Regions from separate parts of the Burkholderia pyrrocinia genome, predicted to be linked through region 1. Evidence: predicted binding sites of a transcription regulator. Region 1 holds the regulator's gene; each other region holds the start of a gene.
What was found. Region 1 encodes FNR, which switches genes on or off when oxygen is low (the NO sensors DNR and NnrR bind a similar motif). Its sites were predicted from a motif close to TTGATNNNNATCAA; they were not measured.
Positions count from the first base shown of each region.

Region 2: adhP (alcohol dehydrogenase AdhP) is a predicted target of FNR. The motif match lies at 4,425-4,438, and genes of this name have one in related genera.
Region 3: JYG32_RS20865 (universal stress protein) is a predicted target of FNR. The motif match lies at 1,976-1,989, and genes of this name have one in related genera.
Region 4: clpB (ATP-dependent chaperone ClpB) is a predicted target of FNR. The motif match lies at 2,085-2,098, and genes of this name have one in related genera.

Region 1 is NZ_CP070978.1:2,134,936-2,142,479, reverse strand. It holds gene JYG32_RS27790 (T6SS phospholipase effector Tle1-like catalytic domain-containing protein) at 1-790, shown strand, start outside; gene JYG32_RS27785 (LysE/ArgO family amino acid transporter) at 872-1,492, opposite strand; gene JYG32_RS27780 (LysR family transcriptional regulator ArgP) at 1,603-2,496, shown strand; gene fnr (fumarate/nitrate reduction transcriptional regulator Fnr) at 2,545-3,291, opposite strand; gene JYG32_RS27770 (universal stress protein) at 3,395-3,862, opposite strand; gene JYG32_RS27765 (hypothetical protein) at 4,254-4,421, opposite strand; gene JYG32_RS27760 (DUF3005 domain-containing protein) at 4,451-4,861, opposite strand; gene JYG32_RS27755 (hypothetical protein) at 5,141-5,374, shown strand; gene epsC (serine O-acetyltransferase EpsC) at 5,502-6,422, shown strand; gene JYG32_RS27745 (SDR family oxidoreductase) at 6,452-7,255, opposite strand; gene folE (GTP cyclohydrolase I FolE) at 7,255-7,544, opposite strand, start outside.
Region 2 is NZ_CP070978.1:405,849-413,392, reverse strand. It holds gene JYG32_RS20005 (alpha/beta hydrolase family protein) at 1-882, shown strand, start outside; gene JYG32_RS20000 (MarR family winged helix-turn-helix transcriptional regulator) at 879-1,310, shown strand; gene JYG32_RS19995 (sialidase family protein) at 1,835-3,277, shown strand; gene adhP (alcohol dehydrogenase AdhP) at 3,338-4,366, opposite strand; gene JYG32_RS19985 (TonB-dependent receptor) at 4,869-6,896, shown strand; gene otsA (alpha,alpha-trehalose-phosphate synthase (UDP-forming)) at 7,379-7,544, shown strand, end outside.
Region 3 is NZ_CP070978.1:606,519-614,062, forward strand. It holds gene JYG32_RS20855 (DedA family protein/thiosulfate sulfurtransferase GlpE) at 1-328, opposite strand, end outside; gene JYG32_RS20860 (cupin domain-containing protein) at 516-1,022, opposite strand; gene JYG32_RS20865 (universal stress protein) at 1,388-1,858, opposite strand; gene JYG32_RS20870 (PAS domain S-box protein) at 2,179-4,293, shown strand; gene JYG32_RS20875 (response regulator) at 4,290-4,937, shown strand; gene JYG32_RS20880 (lysozyme inhibitor LprI family protein) at 5,010-5,414, opposite strand; gene JYG32_RS20885 (DUF1326 domain-containing protein) at 5,756-6,358, shown strand; gene JYG32_RS20890 (DUF2182 domain-containing protein) at 6,382-7,170, shown strand; gene JYG32_RS20895 (DMT family transporter) at 7,179-7,544, shown strand, end outside.
Region 4 is NZ_CP070977.1:801,601-809,144, reverse strand. It holds gene clpB (ATP-dependent chaperone ClpB) at 1-2,012, opposite strand, end outside; gene JYG32_RS03845 (Rrf2 family transcriptional regulator) at 2,152-2,670, opposite strand; gene JYG32_RS03840 (group III truncated hemoglobin) at 2,923-3,483, shown strand; gene JYG32_RS03835 (molybdenum cofactor biosynthesis protein MoaE) at 3,550-4,026, opposite strand; gene moaD (molybdopterin converting factor subunit 1) at 4,252-4,509, opposite strand; gene JYG32_RS03825 (molybdopterin molybdotransferase MoeA) at 4,529-5,776, opposite strand; gene thrC (threonine synthase) at 6,053-7,504, opposite strand; gene JYG32_RS03815 (homoserine dehydrogenase) at 7,524-7,544, opposite strand, start outside.

The DNA.
Region 1 (7,544 bases):
CAACGAGCTGGCCAACGTCGCGCTGAACAACCTCTATATCGAGGCATGGAAGGCCGGCGTACCGTTCCGTTCGCCGCAAGAGGTGATGGCGAACGCCGGACAACTGTTCGAGATTTCCAAGGACCTGGAGGCAGCCTGGAACCTTTACATGGGTCAGGGCAACGAGAAGCGCGCGGGCGTGGCGCCGAACGGCGACCGGCTCGAGCCGCAGGTCATCTGGCACATGAACCGCTATTACCAGTGGCGCGCCAGCCGCAGCCGGCGCCTGCAGGACGGTCGGCTGAAGCCGCCGGGCGGCGTGAATTCCTACATGGCCATTACCGACAGCGAATGGAACGACGATGCCGAAAGCATCCGTGAGGACAACGGCGGCTACGTGACGAGCTACGTTTCGGAGCAGCACAAGGCCATCGATGCGGCCACGCGGGTCAAGGGCAACTGGCTGGGCGGCATCGATCCGGCGGCACGGGCGACGTTCGACCAGTTCTTCGACCGCTACGTGCACGATTCGATTGCCGGCTTCAAGAAGCAGATGGAAGACGGTCACGTCGGCTTCGCCGAATCGAGCCGTTGGTCGGTCAACCGCCAGTACTTCATGGGTAAGCGCGGCAAGAAGTTTCTGTACTGGCGCTACGAAGGCGACAAGGCCGTACAGGCCGCCACGCAAGTGGCCGTGGCGGATCCGGCCAGGCAGAAAGACCCGATGGCGGCCGACGAGCCTCAGCTTGCCAGCAACCAGCCCGCGATGACCGGCGGCGATGCGCCGCCCGATGCGACGTCGACCGCCTGACGCCGCACGCGACACCGTTCGCAACCGCGAGCGGACGACCTGACGTCGCGGCAGACCGGATCTGCCGCGACGCTCCCAATCTCACCGCAGCTGCACCGCCGCGAGAAACAGCACCATGCTGCCGATCGCGCCGTCCAGCACGCGCCACGCGATGGCCTTGCGGAACCACGGCGCGAGCAGTCGCGCACCGTAGCCGAGCCCGAGGAACCACACGACGCTGACCGTCATCGCGCCGATCGCGAACGCGAGCCGCGCGCCTTCCGGCTCGCGCGCGCCGGCCGTGCCGATCAGCAGGAACGTGTCGAGATACACGTGGGGGTTGAGCCACGTGAACGCGAGCGTCATCAGCACGACCGCCATCCCGCTCTGCGGCGGCGGTGCGACCGCGTCGCCGCGCACGTCGAGCGTTGCGTGGCCCGGCTTGAACGCGCGGCGCAGCGCATTGATGCCGAACCACGCGAGATACGCGAGGCCGACGTACAGCACCGCATGGACGAAAGTCGGATAACGCTCGACGAGCACCGATGCGCCGCCGACACCCGCGCCGATCAGGATCATGTCGGACAGCGCGCACAGCAGCACGATCTTGCCGACATGCGCGCGCATGATGCCTTGCCGGAGCACGAACGCGTTTTGCGCGCCGATGGTGACGATGAGCGACGCGCACAGTGCAGCGCCGTGGGAGAAAGTGAGCCAGTTCATGATGGGTGACAGCAGTAGAAGCAGTAGACGGATGAATCGGGTAGCGCTAGTCTGCGGCCAGCATGAGAATAAGAGAAGCTAATTCACCTAATGCGGATTAAGGAAATCTAATGCTCGACTACGCCCTGCTCGATGCGCTCTCGGCGGTGATCCGGTACGGCTCGTTCGAGCGCGCGGCCAAGGAGCTGAACGTCACGCCGTCGGCCGTGTCGCAGCGCGTGAAGCTGCTGGAGGAACGCGTCGGCAGCGTGCTCGTCAAGCGCGGGCAGCCGTGCGTCGCGACGACGTCGGGCGCGCTGCTGTGCCGGCATACCGAGCGCGTGCAACTGCTCGAGGCCGAGCTGGGCGGCCGGATGCCGGCGCTGCCGGGCCAGATCGCGAGCGCATGGCCGATGTTGCGCGTGGCCGTCAACGACGACAGCGTCGCGACGTGGTTCATCGACGCGGTGGGGCCCTTCTGCACGGAGCGCGAGATGCTGCTTGACCTCGTGATCGACGACCAGGACTACACGGCGGCGCGCATTCGCGACGGCAGCGTGCAGGGCGCGGTGACCGCGCAGGCCGAGCCGATCCAGGGATGCCGCTCGACGCGGCTCGGGCGCATCCGTTATCGCGCGGTGTGCTCGCCGGCGTTTTACGAACGCTACTTCGGCGCGGGCATTACCCGCGATGCGCTGCGTCGCGCGCCGTGCGTGATGTTCAATCCGAAGGACGGGCTGCAGGCGCGTTTCATCCGGCGCGTGACGCGCGCGGATCTCGATCCGCCGCAGCACTGGATACCGCACGTCGCGGGCTATTTGCGCGCATGCGAAACGGGGCTGGGATGGGGGATGTGCCCGGACCGGATGGTCGACCGCCAGCTGGCGGCGGGTGAGCTGGTCGACATGTCGCGCGGGCGAACCGTCGATATCGATCTTTACTGGCAGAGCTGGCGCCTGTCGATCGGCTGGCTCGACGATTTCAGCGCGGCGCTGAAGGCGCGCGCCGCGCTGTTTCTCGACTGATCGGTAACGTCACGCGGGCGGCGCGCGAGATGCGCGCGCCGTGCGGGATCAGACGTGATGCAGGCCGTCGAAGTCGACGATCTGCACGTGGCGGCCCTGCATTTCGATCAGGCCGCGCTTCTGGAATTTGGACAGCGTGCGGCTGACCGTTTCGAGCGTCATGCCGAGGTAGCTGCCGATGTCTTCGCGTGTCATCCGCAGGTTGAATTCCGACGGCGAGTAACCGCGCTTCAGGTAACGCGACGATACGTCGAGCAGGAAAGCGGCGACCCGTTCTTCGGCGTTCAGCGAGCCGAGCAGCATCGTTTGCGACGTTTCGCGCACGATCTGTTCGCTCATCAGCTTGTGCATGCGCAATTGCATCGAACCGGCTTCCGAGCACAGCGTCTTGAGCGCGCTGTACGGAATCACGCAGACGGAGCTGTCTTCGAGCGCGACCGCGGTGCGCGGATGCGTGTCGTCGCAGATGCCGTCGAGGCCGAGCGCTTCGCCCGCGAGATGCAGGCCCGTGACCTGTTCGCGGCCGTCATGGCGCGTGGCGACGGTTTTCAGCGAACCCGAGCGCACCGCGTACAGGTTGTCGAATGCGTCCCCTTCGCGGAACAGCGCTTCGCCGCGCTTGACGGGGCGAGCCGCGCAGATGACCGACTCGAGGCGACTGAGCGCTTCGGGCGCCAGGCCCTGCGGCATGCACAGGTGCCGCATTGCGCACGACGAGCAGTGCGCGGCCTGGCGAGGAGCCCAGCTACCGGCATGAGGCGTGGCGGCGGGACGTGTGGCGACGGGCGTCAGCATGATCGTTTACTCCGGCGTTGAATCGACGGAATCATTGTCCCACCGCAAGTTGCCGCTGTCGGGTGACAAAACGTCGCGACCGGCCGCGCATGCCGGACTCCGTTCAGGCGGCTTGTTCGTCCACGTTGGCGGCGGCTGGAATCAGCAGCACGGGCAGCGTCGCGTGCCGCACGCATTGTTCGGCGATGCTGCCGAGTACGAGGCGGCGGAACCCGCGGCGGCCGTGCGTGCCGAGCACGAGCAGATCGGCGCCGAATGCGGTCGCGCCTTCGAGGATCAGCGACGACACATCGATGAGCGACGTCGCTTCGGTCAGCCGCGTCTCGCCTTTCACGCCCGCTGCCTGCATCAGCTTCGTGAAATCCTGCGCGAGTTCGTTGCCTTGCGCGACGAGCTGATTGCGCAGCACGGACGGATCGTAGCCCGGCACGTTGTAGTAGATCGCGGCGTTCTCGACGACGTAGAGCGGTTGCAGCTCGGCGCCGTGCGCTTTCGCGAGCGCCAGCGCCGCGTCGAACGCATGGCGGGACGTGTCGCTGCCGTCGACGGCAACCAGAATACGCTTGTACATAGTGTCTCCGAGTGGCGGGTTGAAACGAAGTCGGCCGGATGGCCGATCAGGCTGGGCAATGCTGCGAGGCAGAGTAAACCAATGGCGGGGACTTTGCAGTGCGGTGCCCGTCGACCCGCGCGGCCGCGACCCTTCTGTCGCTTCAGCGCACGGCCATGCGCGCGGCGCATGCCGCACCGCGCGACGCGTGTCGCGTGGCAAGGTCGCATCCGTCGTCCTGGCGGTTCGCGACAGTCGATCGCATGGCGATGACGGGTGAAGACCACCTCGTCGCCGGGAACGAATGCGCGGGCACCGGAATCGTGCGTTGCATGGGCATACGCATCGCGGCGCGCGCATGCCGCACCGACACAGTGCGACAGCCACGCCGATGAATCGCACGCATCGTCATTCAATCGCAACCGCGCCGTTTCGACATGACTTCGATCAACGCAGGTGCGTCGGTGCGATTCGCGGCATGCATGAAACCGCCGATGCCGATGCGCGGAATCGTTCGCCTGAGCACCCGTCGCGTGCGCCGATCCGCCGGCATCGGTCGTCGACCGATGCCGGTCTGCAAACGAACGATCGATTCAATCGCCGCGCCGGTTACCTCGGCACGGCCGTCAGCTCGATCACGCGCTCCGGCCGCCGTCCGTGGCCGGGCCAGAACGCGCTGCCGTACATCCGGTGGACGGGACCGAACTGCGCGTCGCTCGCGGGCGACGGCGCGGCGAAGCCTTTCTCGATCACCACGTAGCCCGCGCGCAGTGCGAACGCCGGATGGTTGCCGCCAGGGCGGCTGTCGAAACCGGCGATGCCGTCGCCGGCTTCGGGCATCGCGTTGACGAGCGACGCGTTGCTGCCCGTGATCTGGTCGGGCGAGATCGGCCCGCCGCCGGCGATAAGCCACGCCTCGCGGTTCTTGCCGTCGGTGTCGACGGTGCTGTCATGGGTTTCGTCGTTGTCGAGCTCGACGCTGTGCGGATGCAAACGACCTGTTCGACCGGATGATTCCATCGCGGCTCTCCTGACGGCGAAGCGGTCCGGATCGAAGCAAATCCCGTTCCGGGCACGACGGGAAAAAGGCGCGCGGACGATCGCCGCGGTCGCGCGACGCGCACTGATTTGTCATGATTTATTTCAGCTAGAAGACGCGTTTTCTACAGAGTATGATTCTTTTCCTGCGAAGCGGCGACAGGGGATTTGGCCGCGCCGCCTCTGCCCGCGCCGGGGCGCCGCAGCACCCTTAAAGACGGGTAGCGAACAACAAAGCAAGGGACTAGAGGTGGCGGATTCATGCAAGCGACTACTGCCTTCACGCACCGCGGTTATCTGTTGAACTGCGCGCCCGCGCGCGCCAGTGACGGTTCGTTCAAGCCCTATGTCGTGATCTCCCGATCGAGCGACGGGGAACTCGTTGCGAACCGGTTTTTTCCGATCGAGCTCCAGTTCAACGACGAAGGCGACGCGATCGCGCACGCGCGCGACTGGGCCGTGCGCTGGATCGACGCGAGCAGCATCACGATGTGACGCCGCCGCGCGTCGGCCGTCCGGCCGATCCCCGGTGCGCCGCGCCCGGACAAAAACGCGGTAATCTTGTGGAACCCGTCACTTTATTAGCGGCCGTGCGACCGAGCGCGGCCGCCTGCATTGGCCTATGTCGACATCACCCGCCCGTCAGTGGGGCCTCGAAGAAATCGTCACCGGCTTGCGCGAGTCGCGCGAGGAACTCCATCGCACGCGCCATCCGCGCGGCATCCGCGAACTGCCGTCCCGCGATGCGATCTGCAAGATTGTGACCGGCCTGCGTGCGTCGATGTTTCCGACGCATTACGGCGCGCCGGATCTCACCGACGAAAGCGTCGACTACTACGTCGGCCACACGCTCGAAAGCACGCTGCGCATCCTGTCCGAACAGATTCGCCGCGCGCTGCCGTTCCTGCCCGAATATGCGGACACGCCGTTCGCCGAGCTCGACGAGCGCGCGTTCGAGATCGCGCGCGAATTCGGCCGGCAGTTGCCGGCGGTCCGCGCGCTGCTCGTCAGCGACATCCAGGCCGCGTACGCGGGCGATCCGGCCGCGCAGCACATCACCGAAATCCTGCTGTGCTATCCCGGCGTGCTGGCGATGATGCACCATCGGCTCGCACACGCGCTGCACCAGCTCGGCGTGCCGCTGCTCGCACGTTTCATCAATGAAATCGCGCACTCGGCCACCGGCATCGACATCCACCCCGGCGCACGGATCGGCCCGAGCTTCTTCATCGACCACGGCACCGGTGTCGTGATCGGCGAGACGGCGATCATCGGCGAGCGCGTGCGCCTGTACCAGGCCGTCACGCTCGGCGCGAAGAGTTTCCCGGCCGATGGCGAAGGTGCGCTGGTCAAGGGCAACGCACGGCACCCGATCGTCGAGGACGATGTGGTGATTTACGCGGGTGCGACGATTCTCGGCCGCGTGACGATCGGGCGCGGCTCGGTGATCGGCGGCAACGTATGGCTTACGCACAGCGTGCCGCCCGGCACGAGCGTCGCGCAGAGCAAGGCCCGCGAAGGCGGCAGCGCCGACAAGCCGTAACGCGGCGCGCGGCCGCCGCCGCGGGTGCGTCAGTGCTTGCCGGCGGGCGAGCGGTGCTTGTACAGCACGTCCTGGTCGACGCGGATCAGGTTCTGGCCCGCATCGACGACGAAATCCACGCCGTTGTACGCGTTGCCCGTCAGCAGCAGGATCGCGCTCGCGACGTCGTCGGGGCCCGCGATGCGCGCGAGCGGCGTCGATGCGCGGCTCGCATGTTCGAAGTCGGCCTGCGTCTGGTCGTCGCTCGGCAGCATCAGCCCCGGGAACACCGCGTTCACGCGCAGCACCGGCGCGGACGACAGCGCGAGCATCTGCGTGAGATTGCCGAGCGCGGCCTTCGCGACCGTATAGCTGAAATGGTCGCGGTGAAAGTTTTCCTTGATCTTCTGGTCGACCACATTCACGACGACACCCTGCGTGCCGGCTGCGCGGGCCCGTTCGTAGAACGCGCGCGTGAGCAGGATCGGCGCGCGGCAGTTGACGGCCCACGCCTGGTCGAACGCCGCGAGATCGAAGCTCGGGAAATGGTCCTGCCAGAACACCGACGCGTTATTGACGAGCACGTCGAGGCGCCCGAAGCGCGCATACACCTGGTCGATCAGCGCGGTGATCTGCGCGGCATCCGACAGGTCGGCCTGCAGCGCAATCGAATCGTGCCCGCGCTCCGCGATCGCGCGGGCCGCTGCCTGTGCGGCATCGGCCGAACGGTCGTAGTGCACCGCGGTGCGATAGCCGTGCGCGGCGAAATACTCGGCGAACGCACGCCCGGCCCGGCGCGCGGCGCCGGTCACGAGCACGACGGGCGCGTGCGCCGCTTGCTTCGTCGACTCCATCACGTATTCGTCAGGTTGACTGAAGAAGGATTGGCGACGATCGACAGGAATTCGCGCCGCGTCGACGGATCGGTGCGGAACGTGCCGAGCATGCGCGACGTGACCATCTCGACGCCCGGCTTGTGCACGCCGCGCGTCGAGATGCACTGGTGCGCGGCTTCGAGGATCACGCCGACGCCCTTCGGCTGCAGCACGTCGAACAGCGTATCGGCGATCTGCACGGTCATCTTTTCCTGGATCTGCAGGCGCTTCGCGAACGCGTCGACGAGGCGCGCGAGCTTCGAGATGC
Region 2 (7,544 bases), 1.6 Mb from region 1:
GGCTATCCGCTGCGCGGCACGCTGTGGACGCCCGACGTCGAACCGCGCGCGCTGGTGCTGATCCATCCGGCGACGGCGGTGCCGGAACGGCTGTACGCCGGTTTCGCACGCTTCCTGACCGGGCGCGGCTTCGCGACGCTGACCTACAACTATCGCGGCATCGACGCGTCGCGGCCCGCGCGCCTGAGCGGGCTGCAGACCAGCATGCGCGACTGGATGGAGCTCGACGTCGGCGCCGCGACCGCCTGGGCACGGCAGGCGTACGACGGGTTGCCGCTGCTTGCGGTCGGCCACAGCGTCGGCGGCCACGCGATCGGGCTGTCCGCCGGCACGGTGCACCTGCGCGCGGCCGTGCTCGTCGCGGCGCACGCGGGCAGCACGCGGCTGATCGCGAGCGCGGCCGAACGCCTGAAGGTGCGCCTGATCCTCCGCGTGCTCGGCCCGCTGATGTCCGCGCTGCTCGGCTACGTGCCCGGCAAGCGGCTCGGGCTCGGCGAGGATCTGCCGGCCGGCGTGTTCCGCGAATGGAGCCGCTGGACGACGCTGCCGCGTTACTTCTTCGACGATCCGGCGCTCGGCGCCGCCGAACGCTACGCGAAACAGCGGCTGCCGATCCTCGCGCTGGGCTTCGCCGACGATCCGTGGGCTACGCCCGCCGCGATCGACCTGCTGGTAAGCTACCTCACCGGCGCGGCGGTCGAGCGCCGCCAGGTCGATCCGCACACGGCGGGCAGCGGCCCGGTCGGGCACATGGGTTTCTTCCGCAGCCGGCCCGGCTCGGTGCTGTGGCCGGGCGTCGCCGACTGGCTCGCGCAGGCGCTCGACGCGCCGCGCCACGCGGGCCGCCCGTCCCTTTCCATTGCTGTCGGGAACCCGGCGTGAGCGAACGACGACGACTGTTTTTCCTGTTGAACCTTGGCCAGCGGCGCGTGCAGCGCTGGGTCGACCGCAAGGCGGAGACCGACACGCGCGCGAGCGCCGCGCAGGCCGGCGTGCTGTTCTTTCTCGACAAGCAGGACGGCGCGCTGATCGGCGAAGTCGGCGCGGCGCTGCAGCTCGCGCCATCCGCGATGACCGGCCTCGCCGACCGCATGGCGAGGGCCGGACTGATCGCGCGCCACGCCGATTCGGACGACGGCCGCGCGACGCGCCTGTTCCTGACCGACACGGGCCGGGCGGCGCTCAAGCACGCACGCGTGCTTCTGCGCGAACTGAACGAAAAACTGTGCGACGGGTTTTCCGACGAGGAACTCGATGTCGTCGCGCGCTGGCTGCACGCGTTGCAGGAGCGGTTTCCGGCGGAACGCTGAACGGCGACAACACGCGCGCCGCATCGCCTGCCGGCAGCGAATCGAGTCCACCAAACCGGCTCGCGCCAGCGACAATTGAAAGCGATTGCGATTCGCCTTTTCGATTCGATTTCCGCGCACGCGCGACGGCAAATTTTGCGTTCGCGCCGCGCCGCGCCGGCAACGCTTTCCGGCTACGCTCTGTTACAAAAAATTGCCTGCCGGGCGGCATTCGAATCGCCTACATTGCAATCCACTTCTACGCATTCTTCGCCTGCCCGAACCGGCCTCCCCGCAGGACGGTATCAACGACACATCCGTCACAAGCAATAAAAACGAATAGGAGTCTTGACCGAAGTGCTGGCGGTATCCAGCGCACGCGGATTGCGATGGCTGAAGCGGCATCCTGAACGACACGTTCCGGCGGCACGCATCGTGCGCGTTGCCGCGGCACCCCGACCCGGGCGGCCTGTGCCGCCGTGCATCGGCTTGCGCTGACTCGTTCCGCCGCACCATGGCGGCCGCACGTCAACGAGGAGCAGTCCATGCGACGCACTATCGTGTCCCACCCGCTTTTCACCTGCCTGCCCGCCGCGATGGCGCTGGCCTGCGGCGCCGCGCACGCCGACCCCGTGCTTGTGTCCGGCCCCAGTCCATACGCCGCCTGCACCATAGGCGGACCCGGCACCGTCTATGTGAATGCCGAGGTCGAACCCTGGCTTTCGGTCAATCCGGCAAACCCGACGAACATGATCGGCGTATGGCAGCAGGACCGCTGGTCGAACGGCGGCGCCCACGGGCTCGTCGCCGGTTATACGTTCGACGGCGGCGCGACCTGGGCGAGCACGCCGCAGCCGTTCAGCGCATGCGCGCCGGGCGGGCTCAAGTACGAGCGCGCGTCCGACCCGTGGGTGTCCTTCGGCCCGGACGGCACCGCGTATTCGGTATCGATCTCGTTCAACCAGTCGAACAACAGCAACGCAGTCGCGGCCTCGGTATCGACCGACGGCGGACAGACGTGGAGCAGTCCGGCCGTGCTGATCGCGAACAACGAACCGACGACGCAGTTCTTCAACGACAAGGAATCGGTGACGGCGAACCCGGTGAAGGCCGGCACCGCGTACGCGGTATGGGACCGCCTCGAACTGCCGAACGGCAACCCGTACGCGAACCTGCATACGCAGGCGTTCCGCGGGCCGACGCTGTTTTCGAAGACGACCGACGGCGGCAAGACCTGGAGCACCGCGAAGGTCATCGTCGACGTGCCTTCGCGTCAGCAGACGATCGGCAACCAGATCGTCGTCGATCCGAAGAGCGGCACGCTCTACGATTTCTTCGACCTGATCCAGCCGCCGTTCAGCAAGGCGGCCGGCAAGGTCGCGTTCGTCAAGTCGACCGACGACGGCGCGACGTGGACGAAGCCGCAGGTGATCGCGGGATTGCAGACGGTCGGCGTGACCGATCCGAACACCGGCGAACCCGTGCGCACCGGCGACATCATTCCCGAGCCCGCGATCGATCCCGCGTCGGGCCAGCTTTACGTCGCGTGGCAGGACAGCCGCTTCAACGGCGGCAAGTACGACGAGATCGCGCTATCGACATCGACGGACGGCGGCGCGTCCTGGAGCGCGCCGCTGCAGGTCAACACGCCGACCGGTCGGCCGGCCTTCAACCCGTCGGTGCGCGTCGACAACACGGGCGCCGTGATGGTCACCCACTACGACTTCCGTGACCTGCCGGCCGGGAACACGACGACGCTGCCGACAGGCTTCTGGCGCAAGATCTCGCACGACGGCGGCGCCACCTTCGGCGACGAGCGGCGCGTCGGCGGGCCGTTCGACATGAAGCTCGCGCCGAACGCGGAAGGCTTCTTCATCGGCGACTACCAGGGCCTCGACGTCCGCCCGTCGTCGTCGTTCCATCCGTTCTTCATCCGGACCAACTCGGGCAACCTGACGAACCGCACGGACGTGTTCTTCGCCCCCTGACGCGGGCAATGCGGCCCGGCCGCCGTCGCGACGCCATGCGCCGCGCGGCGGCCGCGCGCGTCAATGCATGTCGGTCAGCACGATGCGCCCGTCGACCTTCCCTTCGCGCAGCTTCGCGAACACGTCGTTGATGTTGCCGAGCCGGTCGCGGTGGATATGCGCGCGCACGAGGCCATCTGCCGCGAAATCGAGCGATTCCTGCAGGTCGCGGCGCGTACCGACGATCGAGCCGCGCACGGTGATGCCGTTCAGGACCGTCGAGAAGATCGGCAACGGGAAATCGCCGGGCGGCAGCCCGTTGAGCGCCACCGTGCCGCCGCGCCGCACCATCCCGAGCGCCTGCGCGAACGCGCTGCGCGACACCGCCGTGACGAGCACGCCGTGCGCGCCGCCGATTTCCTTCTGGATCACCTTCGCCGGATCGTCGACCGATGCGTCGATCGTCAGTTGCGCGCCGAGCTGCCGCGCGAGCGCGAGCTTGTCCGGCGCGATGTCGATCGCCGCGACATGCAGGCCCATCGCGCGTGCATATTGCACCGCCACGTGCCCGAGCCCGCCGATGCCGGAGATCGCGAGCCACTGGCCGGGGCGCGTATCGGTGACGCGAATGCCCTTGTAGACGGTCACGCCCGCGCACAGGATCGGCGCGATTTCATCGAACGCGACCTGTGCCGGCAGATGACCGACGTAGTCGGGATCGGCGAGCACGTATTCCGCGTAGCTGCCGTTCACCGAATAGCCGGTGTTCTGCTGGTCGTGGCACAGCGTTTCCCAGCCCGTGTGGCAGTACTCGCAATCGCCGCAGGCCGTATAGAGCCACGGCACGCCGACGCGGTCGCCCTCGCGCACATGCTTGACGCCCGCGCCGACCGCCGCGACGACGCCCACGCCCTCGTGACCCGGAATGAACGGCAACGACGGTTTGACGGGCCAGTCGCCGTCGGCCGCGTGCAGGTCGGTATGGCAAACGCCCGACGCCTTGATGTTGACGAGGATCTGGCCGGGGCCCGGCGTCGGCACGGGCACTTCCTCGATGCGCAACGGTTCGCCGAACACGTGCACCACGGCCGCTTTCATGGTTTGCGTCATGCGTCGCTCCTGTCTGGTCGGTGAGCGATCCAGTATCCGGTTTCGGAATCGGAGGACGTTGATGCGTATCAACGCGATGCGCGCTATCCGGCGATCGTGGCTGCATCATCGCGCCGCACGGCGGCGCGACACGGGCGGGCGCGCGGCGCTTCGCTTCACGCCGTACCGGTCGTATTCGCGGGCGATCATCGGCCAGAACGTTCCGCTGTAGCCGATATTTCGACGACCCGACGGAATCCGGACGCGGCGCTGACATCCGGCTTGGAATTTGAAATGATATAACATATCATTTCGCGTGCTCGTCCGCCTGACGCCGTTCCACCATGGGTGGCCGAGCCTCGCCGAGCCATGTTCCAACGGGTTAAACGCGTCATTGACGCAACAATATATCGTATCCAGCCGTGACCCGCATCGCTCGTTATCCGATCCGATTCCAACCGATTCACCGACCATGCGCGACCTCCCTCGTTTACCGCTTCGCCCGCTTTCGCCCCTTTCGCTGATGCTGTTCGCCGCCGTCGCACACGCGCAGTCCGATGCACCCGCCGCGTCGGGCACGCCTTCAGCCACCCCGCTCGCACCGATCTTCGTGACCGCGAACCCGCTCGGCGATACCGAACTGATCGCGCCGACCGTCCAGCTTTCCGGCGACGCGCTGACGCGCCGCCAGGCCGATTCGCTCGGCGAAACGCTCAACGGGCTGCCCGGCGTGTCGACCACCACCTACGGGCCGATGGTCGGCCGGCCGATCATCCGCGGGATGGACGGCGACCGGATCCGGCTGCTGCAGAACGGCGTCGCGTCCTACGACGCGTCGTCGCTGTCGTACGACCACGCGGTGCCGCAGGATCCGCTGTCGATCGAACGCGTCGAGATCGTGCGCGGCCCGGCCGCGCTGCTGTACGGCGGCAACGCGGTGGGCGGCGTCGTCAACACGATCGACAACCGGATTCCGCGCGAAGCGATTGAAGGCGTGACGGGTGCGCTCGACGCGCGCTACGGCGGCGCGAATTCCGTGCGCGCGGGCGCCGCGCAGGTCGAAGGCGGCAACGGCCGCTTCGCGTTCCACGTCGACGCGTTCGACCGCGAAACGAGCAAGCTGCGAATTCCCGGCTACGCACGCAGCAGCGCGCAACGCGCGATCGACGGCCCCGACACGCCGCAGCCGGAAGGCAGCGTGCCGAACAGCGACGGCCGCGTGCACGGCGGCGCGGTCGGCGCGTCGTACACGTGGGCGGACGGCTTCGCGGGCCTGTCGTACAGCGGCTACGAATCGAACTACGGGTCCGTTGCGGAAAGCGACGTGCGCCTGCGGATGCGCCAGGAACGCCTCGCGCTCGCGTCCGAGGTGCGCAACCTGAGCGGGCCGTTCACGAAGCTGAAATTCGACTTCGCGTACACCGACTACCGCCACAAGGAAGTCGACAACGGCGAGACGGCGACCACCTTCCGCAACCGCGGCTACGAGGCGCGCATCGAGGCGCGGCATCGCAAGATCGGCCCGTTCGAAGGCGCGATCGGCGTGCAGTTCGGCCAGAACACGTTCTCCGCGCTCGGCGACGAATTGCTCGTGCCGTCCACGCGCACGAACAGCGTCGCGCTGTTCGGCCTCGAGGAATGGCAAGTCGTCCCCGCGCTGAAGTTGAGCGTCGGCGGCCGCTTCGAGCACGTGAAGGTCGACCCCGATCCGGCCGGCGTCGAGAAATTCGCGGGCGCGCAGCCGCGCGATTTCAACGCGGGCAGCCTGTCGGCGGGCGCGCTGTTCTCGCTGACGCCCGTGTGGTCGGTCGCGGCGAACGTCGCGTACACCGAACGCGCGCCGACCTTCTACGAGCTGTATTCGAACGGCCCGCACGACGCGACCGGCCAGTTCCTGATCGGCAACCCGAACGCGTCGAAGGAAAAGGCCGTGTCGACCGACCTGTCGCTGCGTTATGCGAGCGGCCCGAACCGCGGCAGCGTCGGCGTGTTCTACAACCGCTTCTCGAACTACCTGACCGAGTACAACACCGGCCGCGTCGTGAACGGCGACGACGAGCCCGTCGCACCCGGCACCGACGGCGCGCTGAACGAGGCGATCTATCGCGGCGTACGCGCCGAGTTCTACGGGATCGAGCTGGACGGCAAATGGCGCGCCTTCTCGCGGCGCGGCCATACGGTCGACCTGGAACTGACGGCCGACTACACGCACGCGCGCAACGTCGACACGGGCCAGCCGCTGCCGCGCATCGCACCGCTGCGCGCGACGCTCGCGGCCGACTACGGTTACGGCCCGTTCGGTGCGCGCGCGCAGGTCACGCACGCGTGGTCGCAGCATCGCGTGCCCGACAACGACTTCTCGACGGACGGCTACACTTCGCTCGGCGTGATGCTGACCTACAAGTTCCGCGTCGGCGCGACGCACTGGCTCGCGTACCTGCGCGGCGACAACCTGACGAACCAGGAAATCCGCTATTCGACGTCGGTCGTGCGCGGCTTCGCGCCCGAAGGCGGCCGCAGCGTGATGGCCGGGTTGCGCACCACGTTCTGAGTGCCGCTGCGCGTCGCGCGTTCGCGGCTCGCGTGCATCCAGGTCGCGCATCGGCATAGCTGCATCGAAGGCCATCTCCGACGATCGGCGCGGGATCATGCGCGTGTGCGGACGTGCGTATGCATGCCCGCACGCACACCGACACGAATCACCGCCCGACCTTTTCCCTTCCTCCGCTGCACGCTGCGTGTGCAGCGCCGCGCACGTGTCGATCCCGCCTTTGCATCGCGTGTTGCCACAACACCGTCATGGGTATCGCGCTGCATGCGCGCCCGCGCCGTTCGCCGATGCAGACTTTTAAAACGAGCGAATGACGAGTATCCTAAAAAAAGTACTCCCCGTTCGGACGGCGAATCGCGTGCCCCTGACTCCCGTCCGATCGCATTGCGGCCCCATCGCATCGCGCGCAGCGCGTCGATGGCGGCATCCGCTTCGCGCCGCCGGCCGCACGAACCTTCCCCCAACAATCGTCAGGAGAGCTGGTGAGCCGACTCGTCGTCGTATCCAATCGCATCGCAGACCCCCGTAAAGCCGCGGCCGGCGGCCTCGCCGTCGCCGTGAAGGACAGCCTGCAGGAGACCGGCGGCGTATGGTTCGGCTGGAGCGGCAGGCTACGCGGCGACGACGATCAGCCCACGCACGGCGACG
Region 3 (7,544 bases), 1.5 Mb from region 1:
CGAGCAGCGGCGCGCCGTATCTTTCGAATACGTTACGCGCGAAGCGCAGCGTCGTGTCGAGCGACAGCGAGAAGCGCACGAGGCCGTTCAGCAGGCGCCGGCCGCGCGTGCGACCCATGAAGAACCACAGCGAATCGGCGAGCATCGTCGCACCGATCGCCGCCGCGAACATGCTTGCCCAGGACGCCTGCCCCATCGCCGCCATCGTACCGCCGAGAATCAGCATCGGCACGGCCGGCACCGGCACGCCGAGCTGCGTGATCAACACGCTCGCGAACACGGCCCACGGGCCGAGCGACGATGGAATTGCAACGGGAAAGTGCCACACGGCGGCGCTCCTGGAAGACATGCGGGCCGCGCGACGGGGGCCGTCGGTACGGCAGTGCAGCGGCCGCCGCGGCACGTCCGCAGCAGACCTTTTGCATCCCAGGCATTCTAAACGGGTTTGGCCGGGATCGCGCGGAACACACGCCATCGGCGCGGGCTTCCGGGCGACGGTTGCACCGCTGTGGCAATCATGCGTCCGGGCGTGGCGCGAGCCTTGCGACGTGTTCCGCGTAGTCGGGAAACGCGGCAGTCAGCATGGCCGCGTCGGCCAGTTCGAATTCCGCGAACTCGAAGCCCGGCGCAACCGTGCAGCCGACGAGCGCGACGTGCTCCGGCGACGCGCAGCGCGCGCCGAACCAGCGCCCGGCCGGCACGACCGTCTGGAACACGGTGCCCGGATGCGTGAGCGGGTTGCCGAGCCGGTGGATCGTCAGCCCGTCGCGCTCGTCGAGCACCCACACCTCGAGCGGATCGCCCGTGTAGAAATGCCAGACCTCGTCGGAGCGAATCCGGTGCCACGACGAATAGGCGCCGTCGCACAGCAGGTAGTAGATCGCGGTCGATGCGGCGCGCGGCGCGCCGTCGGCCGGCCGAACGACCGAATCGGTCGCGCGGTAGGTTTCGCGGAAATAACCGCCTTCGGGATGCGGCTGCAGGTCGAACTGGCGGATCAGGTCGGTGGCGGAAATCGGCATGGCGGATGACGTCGGTAAGGTAGGAAACCGGCATCCGGCGTAGGACCCGGTTCATCGCGGATGCGACCGGGTGCCGCCGGATACCGCTGCGTCGATCGCCGCAGCCATGCGCGCGGCGAGGAAGCGAACACGGCCGATGCTGCCAGAACTGCGTGTCGGGATGCAACCGCGCGCGTGCAATGACGGACATGCGGGCGCATCCCGGGCACCCTCGTCCGGACGAAGCAACGGAAGCGACAGACGAACTCACGCGCGCCGCGCCGATCCGTGCGCCGTACGTTCCATCGGGCAGACATCCGGCAAAGGCGCGCGGCAGTCTCGTGCCCAACCGCAACCGCTCAAGCGTCAGCGCGGCACCGCGTGCATCACGCGGCCGCCGGCGCCCCCGGCTCGTTGTGCCGCACCAGCAGCACCGGCCGGTCGGCCGCCCGCAGCAGCGATTCCGCGACGCTGCCGAGCAGCAGCCGGCGCAGGCCGTGCCGCCCGCTCGTCCCCATCACGATCAGGTCGGCGTCGGCTTCGGCCGCCGTGCGCATCAGTACCGTCGCGATGTCTTCGCCGTACGCATCGAGCGCGCGCACGGTGCCGGGCACCTGTTGCTGCGCGAGCACCGCTTTCGCGTCGTCGAGCACCGGCGTCGCGGCAGCGGTGGCGGCCGCATCGTCGTCGCGCTCGGCCGCGAAGCCTGCGTCGACGTCGACGAGCTGCGGCCGATGCTCGACGACATACGCGCAGGTGACCTCGCCGCCGGACGCCGCCGCGATCCGGATCGCCTCGTTCAGCGCGAGACGCGCATTCGGGCTGCCGTCGAGCCCGACGAAAATCCGCTTGTACATGGTCCGTCCCTCCGACCGGACACGCGCCGCGCATTGCGCGACAGCGGCCCGTTACCGCAAGCCGGCCCGGTGCCGGCTTGCCTGCCGAACAGTCTGCTCCACGTGCCGACGCGCCTGTTGACGCGCGTCAAGCGCGGCCGGCACGTCCGCTGCTCCGCGCCGTTTGCCGCAATTTCAAGTGACCCTATTACATAAAACGTGTAAAACGCGCACAATTTCATCTTGAAAATAGACGTTGCACGCAGCCAGTGCGAGTTTTGCCTGGTTTTGCCGCGCTGCCCGTGTGCCGCGGGCGGCCCCGACAACAGAATGGCCATCGAATGACCGCCAGTGGAACCCCGACGCGTGATGCCCGAGGGCCCACGCACCTCCAGATTATGTTACGCCAGCCGCTCGCGGCTGGCGTCGTTGCGCTGTGCGCCGGCGCGGTGCTGTCGCTCGGCGTCGCACTGCTGGTGCGCGAGCAGTGGCAAAGCGCCGTCCATACGCGCTTCGAACGCCGCGCGACGCACGTGACCGCGATGCTGCGCCACGAGTTGCAGTCCGGTGTCGCCGTGCTCGAAGGCGCGCGCGGCGTGTTCAGCCTCGTCCCGGAAATGACGCCCGAGCAATGGCGCCGGTATGCGGAGACGCTCGATCTCGACAGCGGCCGCTCGCCGGTCCGGCAGATCGGTTATGCACCGCTGCCGCCCGCGACGCGCAGCGCCCTCGCCGGCGCGAGACCGATGCCGGCCGGTGCGTTCGCGGCCGCGGCGCTCAGCGCACCCGCATCGAGTTCGTCCGTCGTACGCTTCGGCGCGTCCGACGCGGCGCCGCTGGCACGCGCGCTGCAGTCCGGCGACATCGCGCTCGGCGTCCATTCGGCCGACGACGACACGTCCCGCGACACGCGCACCCTCACGCTGTTCCTGCCCGTGACCACCTCGCCGCATGCGGCCGCCACGCCGTCCGGCACGCTCGAAGCCGGCGCCGACGGGATGCTGTTCGCGGCGCTGAGCCCGCGGCGCCTGGTCGAGCGCGCGCTCGACGCGGAACGCGGGATCGACCTGTGGATGACGGCCGGCGGCGATCCGCGCGCGATCGTCAGCGTCGAAACGACGACCGACGAGGCATTGGCGTCGCCCGACCTGATGCGGCGCACCGACGTGCTGAATTTCGGCGGCACCGTGCTGACGCTTGCCTATTCCGCGGACGGCCGCCCGAGCGCAACCGGCGCGCAGCGCGCGGCTGGCACCGTGCTCGCCGCGGGGGTGATCGCGTCGATCGCGTTCGCGGCGCTCGTCCATGCGCTGATGCGCGGCCGGTCCGGCATCACGGCCGATTCCGGCGCGAGCAGCCGCGGCATCCTCAACGAGGCGCGGATGATGGGCATTATCCGTTCGTCGATGGAAGCGATCATCACGATCGACGAGAAGCAGACGGTCGTGATCTTCAATCCGATGGCCGAGCAGGTGTTCGGCGTATCCGCGATGGAGGCGATCGGCGCGCCGCTGTCGCGCTTCATCCCCGAACGGTTCCGCGCCGCGCACGCGAAGCACGTCGACCAGTTCGGCGTGACAGGGGTGTCGGAGCGGCAGATGGGGCGCCAGCGCGTGCTGTTCGGGCTGCGTGCCAACGGCGAGGAATTCCCGATCGAAGCGTCGATCTCGCAGATCCGCGATGCGTCGGGCAAGCTCTATACCGTCATGCTGCGCGACATCACCGAGCGGCTGCGCGCCGAGAATGCGCTGAAGCAGTCACGCGAGGAATTGCGCGAACTGTCGGCGAACCTGCAGAACGTGCGCGAAGAGGAAAAGACGCGCATCGCGCGCGAATTGCACGACGACCTCGGCCAGCAGCTCACCGCGCTGAAGATGGACCTGTCGGTCGTCGAGCAGCAGTTGCGCCTGCCCGGTCGCGCGCAGCCCGACGAGGGCATGCTGTCGCACCTGCAGGGCATGCGGCGGCTGATCGATGCGACGGTCGCATCGGTACGACGCATCGCGGCCGACCTGCGCCCCGTGATGCTCGACGATCTCGGTCTCGTGCCCGCGATCGAGTGGCTCGCGAACGACTTCACGAACCGCTACGGGATCGATGTCGAGCGACGCATCGAAACGGGCGGCCTCACGTTCACCAGCGCGGGCGCGACCACGCTGTTCCGCATCGTCCAGGAAGCGCTGACGAACGTCGCGCGTCACGCGGATGCGACGCGCGTCGCGTTGCAGCTCGATGTCGAGGATGGCTTTTGCGTGCTGCGCGTCGCGGACAACGGCCGCGGCGCGGCGCCCGGCGGTCCGGCTCACGAGGACAAATCGTTCGGCCTGATCGGCATTCGCGAACGCGCACACATGCTCGGTGGTACCGTGACGATCGACACCGCGCTCGCGCGCGGTTTCTCGATTACCGTCGCGCTTCCGCTCGCTACCGTTCAACAGGAAACTCTCATCACATGATCAAGGTGCTCATCGCCGACGACCATACGCTCGTGCGCGACGGTCTGCGGCACATCCTCCAGAACGCCACCGGGTTCGAGGTAGCCGGCGAAGCCTGCGACGGCCCGTCGACGATCGCGCTCGTGCGCTCGACGCCCGCGCAGGTGCTCGTGCTCGACCTGTCGATGCCGGGCCGCAACGGCGTCGAACTGATCAAGCAGATCAAGGACGAGAAGCCCGCGCTGCGCGTGCTCGTGCTGACGATGCACGCGGAGCAGCAATACGCGGTGCGCGCATTCCGTGCCGGCGCGTCGGGCTATCTGACGAAGGAAAGCGCGAGCGCAGAACTGGTCGGCGCGGTCACGAAGGTAGCGTCGGGCGGCGTCTACGTGAGCCTCGCGATGGCCGAACAGTTCGCGCAAAGCCTGAACGAGCCGGCCGAGACGCTGCCGCACCAGCGGCTGTCCGACCGCGAATTCGACGTGTTCCGGCGGATCGCCGCCGGCCAGACGCTGACCGAGATCGCGCACGCGCTGTGCGTGAGCGCGAAGACGGTCAGCACCTACAAGACGCGGATCCTGGAAAAGATGCAGATGCCGCACGAAGCGGCGCTGGTGCGTTACGCGATGCGGCACAAGCTGCTCGACGAAACGGACGACGTGTAACGGACGACGTCTAGCCGCGGATGGCGGGCTTTGCCGGCCGCGCGGCGTGCGGCCGGTTAAACGGTGCGCGACTTACCTGGCGGGCACCGGGCACGCGAGATCGCCTTCCTCGCAGGACAGATAGCCCTTCAGCGTTTCACTACGCGCTTTCGTCAGATCGTCGAGGCAGGTCGATACGACCATCGGGTACACACTGCCGCCCTCGGCATTCGCGCTGGAGAAACTGCACTCGGCATCGCGGTACGCGATCCACGCGCGCTGCGCACTCACGAGTTTGTCGGCAAGCGGCCGTGCATCGCGCAGGCGCGCGGTGACGGCCTGGTAGGTCCGGTTCAGTTCCCCGTCGGATTTCTTGTACGCGCGATCGGCACATGCCGTCATCGTCGCCTGATCCGTTGCGTCCGTACAATTCGCCTGCGCATGAGCGACGTTCGCCGCCAGCGCCAGCGAGCACAGCAGGCCGGTCAAGACACGCATGGATGCTCCTTGTTGTTCGTTGAAGTCGTGGAAGCCGGTGCGGAGCCTGACGCCCCTGCCGCGCCTCGGCGCGCGGCGACACCGTCCGCGATGCTAGCGCACGAGCGTGCGCTTGTCAGCCGGCATCCTGCTCGCGCGCCGGCTTGCATATCGTCCGCGCGCGCCTACACTGGAAAATCGATACGCCGCTTCAGGCCCGCGCTATCGCATCCATCCCGTCTCCGCTTCCGCGCATTCTTCAGCGCATTCGCGTTCGTACCGCCGAGCGGGTGTGACGTTTCGTCAGCCGGTTTCCTCTGCCCTGCGCCACGCGCAATCGCCGTCGCTCCCTGGAGGAAATCATGAGCTATCACCTGGAAGGCCGTCTGCTCGAGGTCTGCAACTGTCGCGTACTGTGCCCGTGCTGGATCGGCGAGGATCCGGATTTCGGCGTGTGCGACACCATCGTCGCCTGGCATGTCGACAAAGGCACGGTCGACGGCGTCGACGTCGGCGGCAACACGATCGCCGCGGTGTGCCGTGTACCGGGCAATATCCTGCAAGGCAACTGGACGGCCGCGATCTACGTCAGCGACACGGCGTCAGATGCGCAGGAGCAGGCGCTGCTCAAGGTCTACACGGGACAGGCCGGCGGCCCGATCGCCGAACTCGCGAAACTGATCGGCAAGGTCGTGTCGATCGAGCGCGCACCGATCACGTTCGACGTTGTCGGCGCGCGCGGCACGCTGTCGATCGGCACCGACTATCACGCGGAACTCGAGCCGTACCTGGGCCCGAGCGGCGCGCAGACGACACTGACCGACACCGTGTTCTCGACCGTGCCCGGCGCGCCCGTGTTCGTCGGCAAGGCACCCGTCTATCGGTCCAAGAATGCGGCGATCGGCATCGACGTCGATCTGAAGAATCACAACGCGTTGCAGAGCACGTTCCTGTTCGACGCGTGAATCGCGTTCGCACGGAACCAGCCATGGCAACGTCGCTGCACCGGCGCCTGTTTCCGCTTGTGCTCGCGAGCCTCGTTGCATTCGCGTGGGTCACGTTGTGGGCGTGGACGCGCAGTCCGTACGGGCGTTATCTCGAGCATGGCGACGGCGCCGCCTCCGAACCGTTCAGCGCACTTTGCCGCGCGCTGCCGGGCGGCGCGCTATGGCTGCCGGCCGTGCTCGACGTGGCCGCCTGGACGCTGATGATCCTTGCGATGATGCTGCCGACGACGCTGTCGCTGTTCGATGCGTTCGCGCGCGTCGTCGCGAACCGCCCGGACCAGACGCGCCTGCTCGCGCTCGTCGGCGTCGGCTACGTCGTCGCGTGGAGCGGATTCGGCCTCGTCGCGCACGGCCTGCATGCACTGGTGCTGACGGGCGTCGCGCATGTGCCGGCACTCGCGTGGCGCGGCTGGCTGATCGGCGCGGCCGTGTTCGCGCTCGCCGGCGCATTTCAGTTCAGCGGGCTGAAGGAACACTGTCTGGACCGTTGCCGCACCCCGTTCGGTTTCGTAATCAGCCGCTGGCGCGGCCGCACGCCGTTGCGGAACGCGTTTGCGCTGGGCGCAAGCCACGGGCTCTTCTGCGTCGGGTGCTGCTGGGCGCTGATGCTGCTGATGTTCGTCGTCGGCGCCGGCAGTCTCGGCTGGATGCTGTCGCTCGCCGCACTGATGGCCATCGAAAAGAATGCGGCGTGGGGGCGACAGCTCACGGCGCCGCTCGGCGCCGGGCTGTTCGGCGTGGCGGTGCTGATCATCGCGAACCACGCGTGAGGCCGACGATGCGCCCGCCCGCCTCCGCATTCGCGCTGCACGTGCGGCCGGGCGTACGGGTCGTCGCGCTGACGTCCGTCGCGATGCTCGCATTCGCGTCGAATTCGCTGCTGTGCCGGCTCGCGCTGCAGGCCGGGCGGATCGACGCGGCCAGCTTCGGCAGCGTGCGACTCGTGTCGGGCGCGCTGATGCTCGCGATCGTTGCGCGCGCGGGGGCGCGACGGCCCGCCCCGCCCGCGGACTGGCCCGCGGCGGCGATGCTGTTCGCCTATGTCGCGTGCTTTTCGTTCGCGTACCTGACCGTCAGTGCCGCAACCGGCGCGCTGATCCTGTTCGGCGCGGTGCAACTGACGATGTTCGCGGCAGGTTGGCGC
Region 4 (7,544 bases), on a different replicon from region 1:
GCTTCCGTCAGGTAGCCGCCTTCCTCGTAGCCGACATAGCCGGGCGGCGCGCCGATCAGCCGCGCGACGCTGTGCTTCTCCATGAACTCGCTCATGTCGATGCGGATCAGGTGCTCTTCCGAATCGAACAGGAACGACGCCAGCGCCTTGCACAGCTCGGTCTTGCCGACACCCGTCGGCCCGAGGAACAGGAACGAGCCGTACGGACGGTTCGGATCGGCGAGACCCGCGCGCGAACGGCGGATCGCGTCGGCCACCGCGCCGATCGCCTCGTGCTGGCCGACCACGCGCTCATGCAGCTTTTCCTCGATGTGCAGCAGCTTCTCGCGTTCGCCCTGCATCATCCGCGACACGGGAATCCCCGTCGAACGCGACACGACTTCCGCGATTTCCTCGGCGCCGACCTGCGTGCGCAGCAGGCGCGGACGCGTCGGGTTGTGCTGCTCCTGCTCTTCGGCCTGCGTGACATGCTTCAGTTGCGCCTCGAGCTGCGGCAGCTTGCCGTACTGCAGCTCGGCAACCTTCTCCAGCTTGCCGTCACGCTGCAGCCGCACGATGTCCGCCCGCACCTTCTCGATCTCTTCCTTGAGCTGCGCGCTGCCCTGCACCGCGGCCTTCTCGGCGGTCCAGATCTCCTCGAGGTCCGCATACTCGCGGCCGAGGCGGTCGATCTCTTCCTCGATCAGTTGCAGGCGCTTCTGCGACGCTTCGTCCTGCTCCTTTTTCACGGCTTCGCGCTCGATCTTCAACTGGATCAGCCGGCGGTCGAGCTTGTCCATCTCTTCGGGCTTCGAATCGATTTCCATCTTGATCTTCGAAGCGGCTTCGTCGATCAGGTCGATCGCCTTGTCGGGCAGGAAGCGGTCGGTGATGTAGCGGTGCGACAGCTCGGCCGCGGCGACGATCGCCGGGTCGGTGATGTCGACGCCGTGGTGCAGTTCGTACTTCTCCTGCAGCCCGCGCAGGATCGCGATCGTCGCCTCGACGCTCGGCTCGTCGACGAGCACCTTCTGGAAGCGGCGCTCGAGCGCGGCGTCCTTCTCGATGTACTTGCGGTATTCGTCGAGCGTGGTCGCGCCGATGCAGTGCAGCTCGCCGCGCGACAGCGCCGGCTTCAGCATGTTGCCCGCATCCATCGCGCCTTCGGCCTTGCCCGCACCGACCATCGTATGGATTTCGTCGATGAAGACGATCGTCTGGCCTTCGTCCTTCGCGATGTCGTTGAGCACGGCCTTCAGGCGCTCCTCGAACTCGCCGCGGTACTTCGCGCCCGCGAGCAGTGCGGCCATGTCGAGCGACAGCACGCGCTTGCCCTTCAGCGTCTCGGGCACTTCGCCGTTGACGATCCGCTGCGCGAGCCCTTCGACGATCGCGGTCTTGCCGACGCCCGGCTCGCCGATCAGCACCGGGTTGTTCTTCGTGCGGCGCTGCAGGATCTGGATCGAACGGCGGATTTCATCGTCGCGGCCGATCACCGGATCGAGCTTGCCCGAACGGGCGCGCTCGGTCAGGTCGACCGTGTACTTCTTCAGCGCCTCGCGCTGGCTTTCGGCGTCCTGGCTATGCACCTGCGAGCCGCCGCGTACTGCAGCGATCGCGGCTTCGAGCGCCTTGCGCGTGAGGCCGTGCTGGCGCGCGAGCTTGCCGGCTTCGCCCTTGTCGTCGGACACGGCGAGCAGGAACATCTCGCTCGCGATGAACGTGTCGTTGAGCTTCTGCGCTTCCTTGTCGGCCTGGTTCAGCAGCCCGGCCAACTCACGGCCGATCTGGATGTCGCCGCCCGTGCCCGTGACTTGCGGCAGGCGCGAGATCACTTCGTTCAGCGCGCCTTGCAGCGCCTGGATGTGAACGCCCGCGCGCGACATCAGCGAGCGGGCGGAACCGTCGTGCTGCGCGACCAGCGCGGCCAGTACGTGAACGGGTTCGATGTATTGATTGTCGCGGCCTGCCGCAAGGCTTTGCGCGTCCGCGAGTGCTTCCTGGAACTTGGTGGTGAGCTTGTCGATTCTCATTTAGTCGAGACCTCCAATTTTCGATTAACACCAAGATGAGGATGGTTATGCGGCTTTCAAGCGAAATTCGGGTTGATTCAGCGCAAAAAATCGCTGGATGGCAATGCCGCAGCCGGGGGGCGGGACGCGGCGCCGCGTGTCAGCCGGCAGTCGATGGCGGCTCGACAGGCTCAGGCGATTCGTCCGGTGACGGCGCGGCGCGCGAGAGCGTGACCGGACGGATGCCGAGCAATGCCATGAGCGGCGACGCGGGTTCGACCAGCTCGCCGAGCGTGTGGCGGTCGAGCTCGGCGAAGAACGCATCGCGCGCGGCCGCCAGCACCCCCTTCAGGCGGCACTGCGGTTCGATCACGCAGCCGCGCGACTCGCTACCGTCGGTCGAAAAGCAGCCGACCAGCGCGAAGTCGCTCTCGGTCGCACGCACGACCTGGCCGACCGTCAGCAGCAGCGATTCCGCGAACAGCCGCAGCCCGCCATTGCGGCCTCGGACCGTGTCGACCCATCCCAGCTCGCCGAGCTGCTGCACGACTTTCATCAGATGGTTCTTCGAGATGCCGTAGGCGTCCGAGATCTCCTGGATCGTCGCGAGCCCCTCGCCCCGCACGGCAAGGTACAGCATCACGCGCAGCGAATAGTCGGTGTAGTCGGTGAGTCTCATGGGCGAATACGGAAAGGATCGATCGTGCCCCGATTACGTGAGTCGAGCCGACCGGAACGCACGCCGGGCCAGCCGGCGGCCCCGTTCCGCGACGGTGGGTTGCCGGGATCGCGTGCGCGCAATAAGATGCGTGGCATCTACACGTTTTTCAGGGGTTGGTGGACGCTATTTTGCGTCAAAATCCTGCCGGCGTCCTGCCTGTCGCCCGCACCGCCGCTCCGCTTTTCGCCCCGATCTTCCGGCCCTTTTGCCATGACCGCCCTGCCCGCCTCGCCCGAAACCGCACCGGCCCGCCCTCGCGATGCCGAGCCGACCGAAGACAACATCCGCGATCTCGTCTACGCGTTCTACGACCGCGTGCGCGCCGATCCGCTGCTCGGGCCCGTGTTCGACGCGAAATTGGCCGGCCGCTGGGGCGACCATCTGCCGAAGATGGTCACGTTCTGGTCGAGCCTCGTGCTCGGCACCAAGGGCTATCGCGGCAACGTGCAGCAGGCGCACCAGCCGCTCGACGGGATCGAGCCGGCCCATTTCAGCCGCTGGCTGTCGCTGTTCCTGAAGACCGTCGACGCGCGCTACGCGCCGCCCGCGGCGATCCGCTTCATGGAACCCGCGCTGCGGATCGCGCAGAGCCTGCAGTTGAGCCGGTTCGGCTGGGACTATCAGATTCCGCCCGAGCAGCAGGCGCTGCTCGATGCGATTGCGCCGCGCCGCCGCGATGCGGGTGACGATCCGCACACGTTGCCGTCGCGCGCCAGCGGCGAGCCGTTTCCGACGAAGATCATCGGGCGCAGTGCCGATCCGGACGCGTAACGCGTACACATCACGCGCGACGATCGCGCACCTGCAGCACATCGCCGCATCGTGCTGACGCCGTGCTCAGCGCGGCGTATTGCCCGATTCGACGCCCCAGCGCGCGAGCGCGGCATCGTCGGTGCTGCGCGCGTCGACCCAGCGCTCGCCGTCCGGCGTCGTTTCCTTCTTCCAGAACGGCGCTTCGGTCTTCAGGTAGTCCATCACGAACTCGCACGACGCGAACGCATCGCCGCGGTGCGCGGCAACCGTCGCCACCATTACGATCTGGTCGAGCGGCAGGAGCTTGCCGACGCGATGCACGATCGCGACGTCGATGCCCGGCCAGCGCCGGCCGGCCTCGGCGGCGATCTTCTCGAGCGCCTTTTCGGTCATCCCCGGATAGTGCTCGAGCTCCATCGCGGCAACCGAATCGCCTTCGTTCAGGTCGCGTACGGTGCCGACGAAGCACGCGAGCGCGCCGATCTTCGGGTTGCGTGCGCGCAATGCTACGACTTCGGCGTTCAGATCGAAGTCGTCGGTCTGGATTCGTATCGTTGCCATCATCTGCCTCTGTCGACCAGAGTTAGCGCTTCAGCGCTTACTCTGGTCTCATGCTTCGCGGTCGACCAGATGTCGACCGGACTTGGCGCTTCAGCGCTTAGTCCGGTCCCATGCAAAGCTGTTAGCGCTTCAGCGCTTACTCTGGTCCCATGCTTCGCGGTCGACCGGAGTTGGCGCTTCAGCACTTATCCAGCCCCATGCTTCACACCCGGTCCCATGCAAAGCTCAACCGCCCGTCACCGGCGGAAAGAACGCGACCTCGCAACCTTCGGTGAGTCGCGTGTCGGGATCGGTCATCTCATGGTTGCATGCCATGCGCAATGCGCGCCCTTCGGCGAGCGTCTCGGCCCATGCACCGCCGCGCACGCGCAGCCACGCACGCACGTCGCCGACGGTCGTGACGCTGTCCGGCACGTCGGCCTGCTCGTCGGCGACGCCCAGCGCTTCTCGTACGCTTGCAAAAAATTTCAGTTGAATCTTCATGGTTAGGGAAACCGTCGCGTTACGACAGCAGTTCGGAAAACGGAATGAAACGCACGGTCTCGCCGGCGCTGATTGCGTGCTGCGGCGGATTGTCGATCAGGCCGTCGCCCCAGACCGTCGACGTCAGCACCGCCGAGCTCTGGTTCGGGAACAGATCGAGGCCGCCGGCCGCATTGACGCGCGCGCGCAGGAATTCGTTGCGCCGGTCGCCCTTGCCTTGCGAAAAATCGGCACGCAGCGACAGCGCGCGCGGCGCGACGTCGCGCACGCCGGACAGGCGCAGCAGGAACGGCCGCACGAACAGCAGGAACGTGACGAAGCTCGATACGGGGTTACCGGGCAGCCCGATGAAGTGCGCATCGGGGCGTTCGTCGCCGCGGCGCACCGCGCCGTAGGCGAGCGGCTTGCCGGGCTTCATTGCGATCTGCCACAGCGCGAGCCGCCCTTCGGACTCGACGGCCGGCTTCACGTGATCCTCGTCGCCGACCGATACGCCGCCGCTCGTCAGGATCACGTCGTGATCGCGCGCGGCCTCGCGCAGCGTGTCGCGCGTCGCGGCGAGCGAGTCGGGCACGATCCCGTAGTCGGTCACGTGGCAGCCGAGCCGCTCCAGCAGCCCGCGCAGCGTGAAGCGGTTCGAGTTGTAGATCGCGCCGGGCTTCAGCGGCTCACCCGGCATCGTCAGCTCGTCGCCGGTGAAGAACACCGCGACGCGAAGCCGCCGCGCGACCGACAGCTGCGCACAGCCGACCGACGCGGCAAGGCCGAGCGCCTGCGGCGTGAGCCGCGTGCCGGCCGGCAGGATCACCGCGCCCTGCCGGATGTCCGCGCCCTGCGCGGTGATCCATTCACCGGCCTTCGGCGTATGCAGGATCTCGACCGCGTCGCCGTCGGCCGATGCCTGCTCCTGCATCACGACGGCGTCGGCGCCAGGCGGCACCGTCGCACCGGTAAAGATCCGCGCAGCCGTACCGGCCGCGAGCGGCGCGGCCGGATGACCGGCCGGAATCCGCTGCGACACCGGTAAACGCCGCTCGCCGTGCAGCAGGTCGCCGACGCGCACCGCATAGCCGTCCATCGCGCTCGTATGCATCGGCGGCACGTCGAGCGGCGAGCTCACGTCGGCAGCCAGCACGCGGCCGAGCGCGTCAAGCGTGGCGACGGTTTCGGTGCCGGTCAGCGGCTTCGCGGCTTCGAGCAGCGCGGCGAGCGCCTCGGCGGTCGACAGCATCGGCGCGCGCGGCGCCGCGGGATTCGGGTTCGACATCGATGGAATCGGGGATCGTTGGCGTCAATATGTCATTGTAGCGACGCCGTCGCGAGGGCGCGCGATATGGCCGACATGCGAAAACTGTGATCGGCGCAAACGCGCGGGTCTGGCACCTGTTTCGCGCGAAGTGCGGCGGCACGCGCGCGGCGGGCTGCCGAACGCCTGCGCATCGCAGCACCACGCCACCAAACGAAACGGCCGGAACCCCGATCCGTTCGACGAATCGGCATTCCGGCCGTCCTGCGCAGCCGGGCCTGCGGGCCCGGCCGTGCGTCATGCGCCCGTATGCGCGGCGATGAAGTCCTTCACCTGCTGCGCGTCGGCCTTCACGACCTCGAAGCGCTGCGGCAGCGCCTCGAGCCCGTCGAATGCGGCCGGCCGCTCGGCTTCGCGATCGAGCGCTTCACGGATCGTCTCGCCGAACTTGATCGGCTGCGCCGTTTCGAGCACGACCATCGGCACGCCCGCGTCGAGATGCTCGCGCGCAACCTTCACGCCGTCGGCCGTGTGCGTATCGATCATCGTGTCGTAGCGCGAGAACACGTCGCGGATCGTCGCGATGCGGTCCGTGTGGCTGCTGCGGCCCGACACGAAGCCGAACTCGGCGACGCGCGCGAAATCGCCGCTCGCCGCGAGATCGAAGCCGCCCTTCTCCTCGACGTCGCGGAACAGTTGCATCACGCGTGCCGGATCGCGGCCGAGCAGGTCGAACACGAAGCGCTCGAAGTTCGACGCCTTCGAGATGTCCATGCTCGGGCTGCTCGTGTGATACGTGTTCTCGGCGCTGCGCACGCGATACGCGCCCGTGCGGAAGAACTCGTCGAGCACGTCGTTCTCGTTGGTCGCGACCACGAGCTTCGCGATCGGCAGCCCCATCATCCGCGCGATGTGGCCCGCGCAGACGTTGCCGAAGTTGCCCGACGGCACCGTGAACGACACGCGCTCGTCGTCGGACTGCGTCGCCGCGAAGTAGCCCTTGAAGTAGTACACGACCTGCGCGACGACGCGCGCCCAGTTGATCGAGTTGACCGTGCCGATCTTCTGCTGCGCCTTGAACGCGTGATCGTTCGACACGGCCTTCACGATGTCCTGGCAGTCGTCGAACACGCCTTCGACCGCGAGGTTGAAGATGTTCGGATCCTGCAGGCTGAACATCTGCGCCGTCTGGAACGCGCTCATCTTCTTGTGCGGCGACAGCATGAACACACGCACGCCGGCCTTGCCGCGCATCGCATATTCGGCCGCGCTGCCCGTGTCGCCCGACGTCGCGCCGAGGATGTTCAGAGCTTCGCCGTGCTTCGCGAGCGTGTACTCGAACAGGTTGCCGAGCAACTGCATCGCCATGTCCTTGAACGCGAGCGTCGGGCCGTTCGACAGTTCGAGCAGCGAGATCGGCACGCCGTTCTCGGTGCCGAGCGTCTTCAGCGGCGTGATGTCGGACGCGTTCTCGCCGTGGCGCGTGTTGCTGTACACGTCGGCCGTATACGTACGACGCGTGATCGCGCGCAGGTCGTCGGCCGGCACGTCGTCGCAGAACTTCGACAGGATCTCGAACGCGAGATCCGCGTACGGCAGCGCGCGCCAGCGCGCGAGCTCGTCGGCCGAAACCTTCGGATACTCGGCCGGCAGGTAGAGCCCGCCGTCCTTCGCGAGGCCGCCGAGCAGGATGTCGGAGAACGTATGGCGCTCGCCGATCCCGGCGCCGCGCGTGGAGATGTAATTCATGTCGTCTTCCTCAGCGCGCTCAGTTCAGCGCTTCCATGCG